DNA from 3 places in the Sporosarcina sp. GTC18466 genome. Region 2 is predicted to be linked to each of the others. Evidence: a T-box and tRNA genes for the amino acid it is inferred to sense, from the RefSeq annotation. Region 2 holds a T-box; the other regions hold tRNA genes.
What was found. A T-box is a leader RNA that pairs with one kind of tRNA and senses whether it is charged. The one in region 2 lies ahead of ACZ5FK_RS03940 (valine--tRNA ligase), so its partner is inferred to be a tRNA-Val.
Positions count from the first base shown of each region.

Region 1: it has a tRNA-Val gene. The T-box ahead of ACZ5FK_RS03940 (valine--tRNA ligase) is inferred to sense a tRNA for this amino acid. The anticodon was not compared.
Region 3: it has a tRNA-Val gene. The T-box ahead of ACZ5FK_RS03940 (valine--tRNA ligase) is inferred to sense a tRNA for this amino acid. The anticodon was not compared.

Region 1 covers NZ_AP044037.1:3,135,569-3,138,839, forward strand. Annotated here, with positions in the region: rRNA gene ACZ5FK_RS15700 (23S ribosomal RNA) at 1-773, shown strand, start outside; rRNA gene rrf (5S ribosomal RNA) at 1,164-1,279, shown strand; tRNA gene ACZ5FK_RS15710 (tRNA-Val) at 1,288-1,363, shown strand; tRNA gene ACZ5FK_RS15715 (tRNA-Thr) at 1,376-1,451, shown strand; tRNA gene ACZ5FK_RS15720 (tRNA-Lys) at 1,456-1,531, shown strand; tRNA gene ACZ5FK_RS15725 (tRNA-Leu) at 1,542-1,623, shown strand; tRNA gene ACZ5FK_RS15730 (tRNA-Gly) at 1,632-1,706, shown strand; tRNA gene ACZ5FK_RS15735 (tRNA-Leu) at 1,712-1,797, shown strand; tRNA gene ACZ5FK_RS15740 (tRNA-Arg) at 1,818-1,894, shown strand; tRNA gene ACZ5FK_RS15745 (tRNA-Pro) at 1,914-1,990, shown strand; tRNA gene ACZ5FK_RS15750 (tRNA-Ala) at 2,001-2,076, shown strand; tRNA gene ACZ5FK_RS15755 (tRNA-Met) at 2,108-2,181, shown strand; tRNA gene ACZ5FK_RS15760 (tRNA-Ile) at 2,188-2,264, shown strand; tRNA gene ACZ5FK_RS15765 (tRNA-Ser) at 2,283-2,375, shown strand; tRNA gene ACZ5FK_RS15770 (tRNA-Met) at 2,459-2,533, shown strand; tRNA gene ACZ5FK_RS15775 (tRNA-Asp) at 2,537-2,612, shown strand; tRNA gene ACZ5FK_RS15780 (tRNA-Phe) at 2,653-2,725, shown strand; tRNA gene ACZ5FK_RS15785 (tRNA-Gly) at 2,733-2,806, shown strand; tRNA gene ACZ5FK_RS15790 (tRNA-Ile) at 2,809-2,885, shown strand; tRNA gene ACZ5FK_RS15795 (tRNA-Asn) at 2,887-2,961, shown strand; tRNA gene ACZ5FK_RS15800 (tRNA-Ser) at 2,975-3,065, shown strand; tRNA gene ACZ5FK_RS15805 (tRNA-Glu) at 3,069-3,140, shown strand; gene ACZ5FK_RS15810 (TraR/DksA C4-type zinc finger protein) at 3,223-3,271, opposite strand, start outside.
Region 2 covers NZ_AP044037.1:778,149-781,419, forward strand. Annotated here, with positions in the region: gene ACZ5FK_RS03940 (valine--tRNA ligase) at 1-1,800, opposite strand, end outside; T-box leader at 1,867-2,088, opposite strand; gene ACZ5FK_RS03945 (hypothetical protein) at 2,182-2,373, shown strand; gene ACZ5FK_RS03950 (hypothetical protein) at 2,353-3,192, opposite strand.
Region 3 covers NZ_AP044037.1:2,905,028-2,908,213, forward strand. Annotated here, with positions in the region: rRNA gene ACZ5FK_RS14370 (23S ribosomal RNA) at 1-1,063, shown strand, start outside; rRNA gene rrf (5S ribosomal RNA) at 1,317-1,432, shown strand; tRNA gene ACZ5FK_RS14380 (tRNA-Asn) at 1,478-1,552, shown strand; tRNA gene ACZ5FK_RS14385 (tRNA-Ser) at 1,559-1,649, shown strand; tRNA gene ACZ5FK_RS14390 (tRNA-Glu) at 1,669-1,743, shown strand; tRNA gene ACZ5FK_RS14395 (tRNA-Val) at 1,903-1,978, shown strand; tRNA gene ACZ5FK_RS14400 (tRNA-Met) at 1,996-2,070, shown strand; tRNA gene ACZ5FK_RS14405 (tRNA-Asp) at 2,074-2,149, shown strand; tRNA gene ACZ5FK_RS14410 (tRNA-Phe) at 2,159-2,234, shown strand; tRNA gene ACZ5FK_RS14415 (tRNA-Thr) at 2,246-2,321, shown strand; tRNA gene ACZ5FK_RS14420 (tRNA-Tyr) at 2,329-2,413, shown strand; tRNA gene ACZ5FK_RS14425 (tRNA-Trp) at 2,421-2,494, shown strand; tRNA gene ACZ5FK_RS14430 (tRNA-His) at 2,519-2,594, shown strand; tRNA gene ACZ5FK_RS14435 (tRNA-His) at 2,629-2,704, shown strand; tRNA gene ACZ5FK_RS14440 (tRNA-Gln) at 2,706-2,777, shown strand; tRNA gene ACZ5FK_RS14445 (tRNA-Gly) at 2,781-2,855, shown strand; tRNA gene ACZ5FK_RS14450 (tRNA-Cys) at 2,864-2,937, shown strand; tRNA gene ACZ5FK_RS14455 (tRNA-Leu) at 2,969-3,049, shown strand.

The DNA of each region.
Region 1 (3,271 bases), 870 kb from region 2:
GCCTAAGATGCCGGAGCGCCAGCTTCGGTGGAGGCACCCGTGGGATACTACCCTGGCTGTATTGGACTTCTAACCCTTGCCCGTGATCCGGGCAGGAGACAGTGTCAGGCGGGCAGTTTGACTGGGGCGGTCGCCTCCTAAAGAGTAACGGAGGCGCCCAAAGGTTCCCTCAGAATGGTTGGACATCATTCGCAGAGTGCAAAGGCATAAGGGAGCTTGACTGCGAGACCTACAAGTCGAGCAGGGTCGAAAGACGGGCTTAGTGATCCGGTGGTTCCGCATGGAAGGGCCATCGCTCAACGGATAAAAGCTACCCCGGGGATAACAGGCTTATCTCCCCCAAGAGTCCACATCGACGGGGAGGTTTGGCACCTCGATGTCGGCTCATCGCATCCTGGGGCTGTAGTCGGTCCCAAGGGTTGGGCTGTTCGCCCATTAAAGCGGTACGCGAGCTGGGTTCAGAACGTCGTGAGACAGTTCGGTCCCTATCCGTCGCGGGCGCAGGAAATTTGAGAGGAGCTGTCCTTAGTACGAGAGGACCGGGATGGACACACCGCTGGTGTACCAGTTGTTCTGCCAAGGGCATCGCTGGGTAGCTATGTGTGGACGGGATAAATGCTGAAAGCATCTAAGCATGAAGCCCCCCTCGAGATGAGATTTCCCTTTACTTCTGTAAGTAAGATCCCTCAAAGATGATGAGGTGGATAGGTCCGGGGTGGAAGCGTGGCGACACGTGCAGCTGACGGATACTAATCGATCGAGGACTTAACCAAGAAAAGCGGAGACGACCGTTTAGGCGCGACAGGCATAAGACAGCCTGCGGAAGTGGCGAAAGCCACCGGAGCAGGATGGCTTATGACCCCGAGCGACTGGGAGTTGAAGCTGGACACAAGAAATGCCGAAGCGGCCGCCAAGGCGCGACAGGCACAAGACGGATTGGCGAAGCGGCGCTTTCTGCCGCGCAGCCGAGACGGCTTGTGACCCGAGCGACTGGCCGCTGAGGCTGGACAGTTACAATAGTACGTTGATTACGTTACCCAATGTCACTTCTATCCGGTTTTGAATGAGCAATTCATTCAAAAAAAGCTCTTTTCACTAAAAAAAGTGCTTGTAAATCTCTAAAGAGATGATATAATAAGTAATGTCTTCAAAAGAAGTACAAGTCTGGTAATGATGGCGAAGAGGTCACACCCGTTCCCATACCGAACACGGAAGTTAAGTTCTTCAGCGCCGATGGTAGTAGGGGGCTTCCCCCTGTGAGAGTAGGACGTCGCCAGGCTTATATACGGAGGATTAGCTCAGCTGGGAGAGCACCTGCCTTACAAGCAGGGGGTCGGCGGTTCGAACCCGTCATCCTCCACCATATATCTTATGTGCCGGTGTAGCTCAACTGGTAGAGCAACTGACTTGTAATCAGTAGGTTGAGGGTTCAAGTCCTTTCGCCGGCACCACTAAGAGCCATTAGCTCAGTTGGTAGAGCATCTGACTTTTAATCAGAGGGTCGCAGGTTCGAATCCTGCATGGCTCACCATTTTAATCATGCGGGTGTGGTGGAACTGGCAGACACGCTAGACTTAGGATCTAGTGCCGCAAGGCGTGGGGGTTCGACTCCCTTCACCCGCACTTTATACGCGGAAGTAGTTCAGTGGTAGAATACGACCTTGCCAAGGTCGGGGTCGCGGGTTCGAATCCCGTCTTCCGCTCCAATTTTGCCGGGGTGGCGGAACTGGCAGACGCACAGGACTTAAAATCCTGCGGTAGGTGACTACCGTACCGGTTCGATTCCGGTCCTCGGCATCAGAACCAGTTAGGATCAAGCGCCCGTAGCTCAATTGGATAGAGCGTCTGACTACGGATCAGAAGGTTGTGGATTCGACTTCTGCCGGGCGCGCCATTACATAGCAATCACTTTACGGGAAGTAGCTCAGCTTGGTAGAGCACTTGGTTTGGGACCAAGGGGTCGCAGGTTCGAATCCTGTCTTCCCGACCACTTTCAAAATGGGGCCTTAGCTCAGCTGGGAGAGCGCCTGCCTTGCACGCAGGAGGTCAGCGGTTCGATCCCGCTAGGCTCCACCATTTATAATAACTGAGAGTTATAAGTACTTTCGGCGGCGTAGCTCAGCTGGCTAGAGCGTACGGTTCATACCCGTAAGGTCGTGGGTTCGATTCCCTCCGCCGCTATCAAAAGGACCTTTAGCTCAGTTGGTTAGAGCAGACGGCTCATAACCGTCCGGTCGCAGGTTCGAGTCCTGCAAGGTCCACCACTATTTGAATATTATCACGGAGGAATACCCAAGTCTGGCTGAAGGGATCGGTCTTGAAAACCGACAGGGGTGTTAAAGCCCGCGGGGGTTCGAATCCCTCTTCCTCCGCCATATTGCTTTTTGAAACAGCATATGGTATACTAAGAAAGTGCTTGTCAATCAAGCTAGCAATTACATGCAGTTCATATTATTATCGCGGGGTGGAGCAGTGGTAGCTCGTCGGGCTCATAACCCGAAGGTCGCAGGTTCAAATCCTGCCCCCGCAACCAAATGGTCCCGTGGTGTAGCGGTTAACATGCCTGCCTGTCACGCAGGAGATCGCCGGTTCGATCCCGGTCGGGACCGCCATTTCATCTTTTATACATAGAAGTGAAAATGCAGCACAAACGGCTCAGTAGCTCAGTCGGTAGAGCAAAGGACTGAAAATCCTTGTGTCGGCGGTTCGATTCCGTCCTGAGCCATTCTTCTGCGGGTGTAGTTTAGTGGTAAAACCTCAGCCTTCCAAGCTGATGATGAGGGTTCGATTCCCTTCACCCGCTCCAATGGGCCTATAGCTCAGCTGGTTAGAGCGCACGCCTGATAAGCGTGAGGTCGGTGGTTCGAGTCCACTTAGGCCCACCATTCCGCAGTAGCTCAGTGGTAGAGCAATCGGCTGTTAACCGATCGGTCGTAGGTTCGAGTCCTACCTGCGGAGCCATCATTTTTAATACGGGGAAGTACTCAAGAGGCTCAAGAGGCGCCCCTGCTAAGGGCGTAGGTCGCGTAAGCGGCGCGAGGGTTCGAATCCCTCCTTCTCCGCCATATGGCCCCTTGGTCAAGCGGTTAAGACACCGCCCTTTCACGGCGGTAACACGGGTTCGAATCCCGTAGGGGTCATCCCAAAAAAGCTGAACGGCATAAACCGTTCAGCTTTTTTTATTTCTCTTTATTGCCTAAGCGGCAGGTCCTTGCTTAGGCATTACTCTGTTTCCTTATCGTTAATATAGCTGTCTCCCTCGTGATAAGGG
Region 2 (3,271 bases):
AGTCAGATCGATCTCGTCAAATGTCATGCCTTCCATGTTCATGAGCGCAAAGCGTGAGGCGTTCCAGATTTTATTCGCAAAGTTCCAGATCGCTTCGACCTTTTCCGTAGAGTACCGGAGATCCTGGCCAGGCGATGATCCTGTCGCGAGGAAGTAACGGAGCGCATCCGCGCCGTACTGGTCGATGACATCCATCGGGTCGACACCGTTGCCGAGCGACTTGGACATCTTCCGTCCGTCCTCCGCACGCACGAGGCCGTGGATGAGAACGTCTTTGAACGGACGCTGCCCTGTGAACTCGATCCCTTGGAAAATCATGCGGGATACCCAGAAATAGATGATATCGTAGCCTGTGACGAGTGTGTTTGTCGGATAGTACTTCTTGAATTCTTCATTGTCCGCATCGGGCCAGCCCATTGTCGAGAATGGCCACAGCGCGGAGGAGAACCATGTGTCAAGGACGTCGTTGTCCTGGTTCCAGTTCTCGATATCTGCAGGCGCTTCATGGCCTACATACACTTCACCGGTCTCCTTATGGTACCAGGCCGGAATTCGGTGGCCCCACCAGAGCTGGCGGGAGATGCACCAGTCATGCAGGTTCTCCATCCAGTTCAAATATGTCTTCTCGAAACGCTCCGGCACGAAGTTCACTTTCCCTTCGCCTTTTTGGAGATCAATCGCTTCTTTTGCAAGCGGAGCCATCTTGACGAACCATTGTGTCGACAAATACGGTTCGACGACCGCGCCGCTCCGCTCGGAATGCCCGACTGCGTGCAAGTGGTCTTCGATCTTGAAGAGGATACCCATATCCTGGAGGTCCTTGACGATCTGTTTCCGGCAATCAAACCGGTCCATCCCTTCATACTTGCCCGCTTTCGCATTCATCGTGCCGTCTTCGTTCATGACGAGGACGCGAGGCAAGTCGTGGCGATTGCCGATCTCAAAGTCGTTCGGGTCATGTGCCGGCGTGATTTTCACCGCACCGCTTCCGAATTCCATATCGACATAATCATCTGCAATGATCGGAATTTCGCGTCCGACAATCGGCAGCTTCACTGTCTTTCCGATCAGATGCTTATAGCGTTCGTCTTCCGGATGGACGGCGACCGCTGTATCTCCAAGCATTGTCTCAGGACGCGTTGTCGCGATTTCAATGCTGCCAGTTCCGTCTGCGAGTGGGTAGCGCATATGATAGAATGCACCCTGCACATCTTTGTGGATGACTTCGATATCCGAGATGGCAGTTTTTGTAGCCGGATCCCAGTTGATGATGTATTCGCCGCGGTAAATGAGCCCATTCTCATATAGCTTGACGAACACTTCGCGGACCGCTTTTGAAAGTCCCTCGTCAAGCGTAAACCGCTCACGGGAATAATCGAGCGCGAGGCCGAGCTTCGCCCACTGCGCGCGGATATGGCTGGCATATTCCTCTTTCCATTTCCAAGTCTCTTCAAGGAACTTTTCACGGCCTAAATCATAGCGCGTCTTGCCATCTGCGCGGAGCTTCTCTTCGACTTTCGCCTGTGTCGCGATGCCCGCATGGTCCATGCCCGGCAGCCAGAGCGCGTCGTACCCTTGCATCCGCTTCATCCGGATCAGGATGTCTTGAAGCGTCGTATCCCAAGCATGCCCGAGGTGAAGCTTGCCTGTCACGTTCGGCGGCGGGATGACGATCGTATACGGCTCTTTCCCACTTTCCGGATTCGCCTTGAAAAATTCACCTTCAAGCCACCATTCATAGCGGCCTGCCTCGATCGCGTTCGGATCGTATTTCGTCGGCATCGTAAGTTTGTCTGTCATGCCATTTCCTCCTTTGTAATGTCAGATGCGGATAGTACCCGAAAAATAAAAAAACCCCTTCGCCATAAAAAGGACGAAGGAGTATTATTCGCGGTACCACCTTTATTCGTGCATGAAGAAACCATGCACCTCAACATCTGATAACGGCTTCTAACCGGCTTTCGCTACTTATAACTTTTCACGAAAACTGCTCCCGGGCGACATTCGGCAAACGTCCATAGGCTCTCTCACCGCGCGAGCCCTCTCTTGGATGGTCCAGTCTGCTTCAAACCCGATCAACGCATCAATATGCAGCTGTCCATATTGTACCTGATAGGCATTGGTACGTCAATATGGATCCGGCATTCCGGCCTTCACCTATCATATGAAAGGAGTGCTCTTATGCGAAGAGGCTATAACCCATACTTGCTGCCGCCTTGGCTCAGGAAATGCAGGTTCTACTGCAAAGGCATCATCATCCCGATCTGCTGCTTCCAGTTGCTCCGGCTGCTGTTCGTTCCGACGACAGGCGACTTCCTGCTTCTCTGCGTCCTTGTCGGAATCGCCTTCCTGTTATACAAAAACATCATTTGAACGGAAGGTGGTCGTCGTCCATTCATCTTCCAGGCACGCGATGTATGACAGCATATCGTCCCCATTATCCGCTGGCGAGCTGTCATACGTTGCGACATGCGACATCGCTGGCGTCTCGGCAGCCGCCATGTAACTGGAGGTCGATTCCAGTGCTACTGTTTCATCGTAGGCTTCCTCTGCCGCTTCCATGGCAATTTCTTGGACAGGCTCTGCAGGTGCTGAAGCCTCGGCAACTGGTGACGCTTCAGCTGCTTCTTGTTGTTTAGTATTCTCCGCGACAGCAGTGTCTTGAGCAGCAGCCTCCTTCGCAATTTCAGCTTCTTTCTTTTGTACAGGTTGAGCCTCTGCTTTAACCACTGCATCAAGAGCTGCATCAGTCTTTACAGCCGCCAAGCTTGACGATTCGGGTTTTGCCTGTGCCACCGCGTCTCCGTATACACAATCGACATTCCACGAGAGCTTCAGCGCACCGTTCTCATCCGCTTCAGCCGCCGCCCCCTTCGCCTGTATATGGATCGGGTTTCCGACTTCCGGAGGCAGATCGATATGAAGAGGCACCGCATATTCAAAATACCCTGACGTGCCATCCAGTTCAACGTCGTCGATATACAAAGCGCTCTCCGGCTGCTCTTCCGCCCGCTCTCCTTCCTTGAAGTTGACGTTTGCGGCAATATGATAGATACCCGTCAGCCGGACACCGTCATTCGTACGTTTCTCCGTGAATCCCGCTTTCACCTTAACGGACTGCGCACCATCCGGAACACCGATATGTCCCGGGAAATAAAACAGTTCTTCCATCTTCCATTGTAAATTCCGCAATGGACTCCCTCCCTCGCTCTTTTCCTTTGTCATCCTATGCTCACGAGGGAGGAAGTAGACTAGCCGGATCCATGCATCT
Region 3 (3,186 bases), 1.1 Mb from region 2:
CCGGTGCTGGAAGGTTAAGAGGAGGGGTCAGCGCAAGCGAAGCTCCGAATTGAAGCCCCAGTAAACGGCGGCCGTAACTATAACGGTCCTAAGGTAGCGAAATTCCTTGTCGGGTAAGTTCCGACCCGCACGAAAGGCGTAACGATCTGGGCACTGTCTCAACGAGAGACTCGGTGAAATTATAATATGCGTGAAGATGCGCATTACCCGCGACAGGACGGAAAGACCCCGTGGAGCTTTACTGCAGCCTGATATTGAATTCCGGTGCAGCCTGTACAGGATAGGTAGGAGCCTAAGATGCCGGAGCGCCAGCTTCGGTGGAGGCACCCGTGGGATACTACCCTGGCTGTATTGGACTTCTAACCCTTGCCCGTGATCCGGGCAGGAGACAGTGTCAGGCGGGCAGTTTGACTGGGGCGGTCGCCTCCTAAAGAGTAACGGAGGCGCCCAAAGGTTCCCTCAGAATGGTTGGACATCATTCGCAGAGTGCAAAGGCATAAGGGAGCTTGACTGCGAGACCTACAAGTCGAGCAGGGTCGAAAGACGGGCTTAGTGATCCGGTGGTTCCGCATGGAAGGGCCATCGCTCAACGGATAAAAGCTACCCCGGGGATAACAGGCTTATCTCCCCCAAGAGTCCACATCGACGGGGAGGTTTGGCACCTCGATGTCGGCTCATCGCATCCTGGGGCTGTAGTCGGTCCCAAGGGTTGGGCTGTTCGCCCATTAAAGCGGTACGCGAGCTGGGTTCAGAACGTCGTGAGACAGTTCGGTCCCTATCCGTCGCGGGCGCAGGAAATTTGAGAGGAGCTGTCCTTAGTACGAGAGGACCGGGATGGACACACCGCTGGTGTACCAGTTGTTCTGCCAAGGGCATCGCTGGGTAGCTATGTGTGGACGGGATAAATGCTGAAAGCATCTAAGCATGAAGCCCCCCTCGAGATGAGATTTCCCTTTACTTCTGTAAGTAAGATCCCTCAAAGATGATGAGGTGGATAGGTCCGGGGTGGAAGCGTGGCGACACGTGCAGCTGACGGATACTAATCGATCGAGGACTTAACCAAAATGCCGAAGCGGCCGCCTAGGCGCGACAGGCACAAGACGGATTGGCGAAGCGGCGCTTTCTGCCGCACAGCCGAGACGGCTTGTGACCCGAGCGACTGGCCGCTGAGGCTGGACAGTTACAAATGTACGTTGATTACGCTTTCCAATGTCACTTCTATCCGGTTTTGGGTGAACAAGAAAAGATTTATTTTAAAAAAGAGCTTGCAAAACAAGCGATGATTTGATATAATAAATCTTGTCTTGTGAAAATAGTCCAGTGATGATGGCGAAGAGGTCACACCCGTTCCCATACCGAACACGGAAGTTAAGCTCTTCAGCGCCGATGGTAGTAGGGGGCTTCCCCCTGTGAGAGTAGGACATCGCTGGGCTGTGAGATCACTCACCGGCAGTCTTGAAGGGTTGCCAAACATTATTCCGCAGTAGCTCAGTGGTAGAGCAATCGGCTGTTAACCGATCGGTCGTAGGTTCGAGTCCTACCTGCGGAGCCATTATATGGAGAGCTGTCCGAGTGGCCGAAGGAGCACGATTGGAAATCGTGTATACGCTAACCGCGTATCAAGGGTTCAAATCCCTTGCTCTCCGCCAGATTTATTCAAACATATATGGCCCCTTGGTCAAGCGGTTAAGACACCGCCCTTTCACGGCGGTAACACGGGTTCGAATCCCGTAGGGGTCACCATTCCATTTAAGTGAAAACTCATTGCTACTCCCGTTAGAATTGGGAGAAGCGAGCAGAACAAGGAAGCGAGTGAGAGAAGGAGGGAGCGTACAACAGTACGTGACTGACTGATCGACCGAAGCTGACGCGGTAATGCGAAGCTTATCGCAATTATAACACGGAGGATTAGCTCAGCTGGGAGAGCACCTGCCTTACAAGCAGGGGGTCGGCGGTTCGAACCCGTCATCCTCCACCATATTTAACTAATATTATCGCGGGGTGGAGCAGTGGTAGCTCGTCGGGCTCATAACCCGAAGGTCGCAGGTTCAAATCCTGCCCCCGCAACCAAAAGGTCCCGTGGTGTAGCGGTTAACATGCCTGCCTGTCACGCAGGAGATCGCCGGTTCGATCCCGGTCGGGACCGCCATTTTATAGTGGCTCAGTAGCTCAGTCGGTAGAGCAAAGGACTGAAAATCCTTGTGTCGGCGGTTCGATTCCGTCCTGAGCCACCATATATTATTATGCCGGTGTAGCTCAATTGGTAGAGCAACTGACTTGTAATCAGTAGGTTGAGGGTTCAAGTCCTTTCGCCGGCACCATCCTCATGGTGGGGTAGCGAAGTGGCTAAACGCGGCGGACTGTAAATCCGCTCCCTCCGGGTTCGGCGGTTCGAATCCGTCCCCCACCACCATTTACATAGGGGCATAGTTTAACGGTAGAATAGAGGTCTCCAAAACCTTTGGTGTGGGTTCGATTCCTACTGCCCCTGCCATTACTGTTTCACTTTCATATTACGGCGGTCGTGGCGAAGTGGTTAACGCATCGGATTGTGGTTCCGACATTCGGGGGTTCGATTCCCCTCGTCCGCCCCATTCATGCGATGTATACAAAAAAACTAATACTGTGGCGGTCGTGGCGAAGTGGTTAACGCATCGGATTGTGGTTCCGACATTCGGGGGTTCGATTCCCCTCGTCCGCCCCATTGGGGTATAGCCAAGCGGTAAGGCAACGGACTTTGACTCCGTCATTCGTTGGTTCGAATCCAGCTACCCCAGTATGCGGAAGTAGTTCAGTGGTAGAATACGACCTTGCCAAGGTCGGGGTCGCGGGTTCGAATCCCGTCTTCCGCTCCACTTAGTACGGCGGCATAGCCAAGCGGTAAGGCACGGGTCTGCAACACCCTTACCACCGGTTCGATTCCGGTTGCCGCCTCCATTGTTTTATGACGCTGCAGGTTACAAGATATGCCCGAGTGGTGGAATGGCAGACACGCCGCACTCAAAATGCGGTGCCGCGAGGCGTGCCGGTTCAAGTCCGGCCTCGGGTATCCCCTAGTCATTTTTAGATGACTTTAAAGGCTGATGAAAACCCTGTAAATGTTGTTAAATCAACGTTTGCGGGGTTTTCTTTTGTTTTTAAGAATGTTGTTGAAAAGCATAGCTTGTGAAAAGTTTTTACACATAT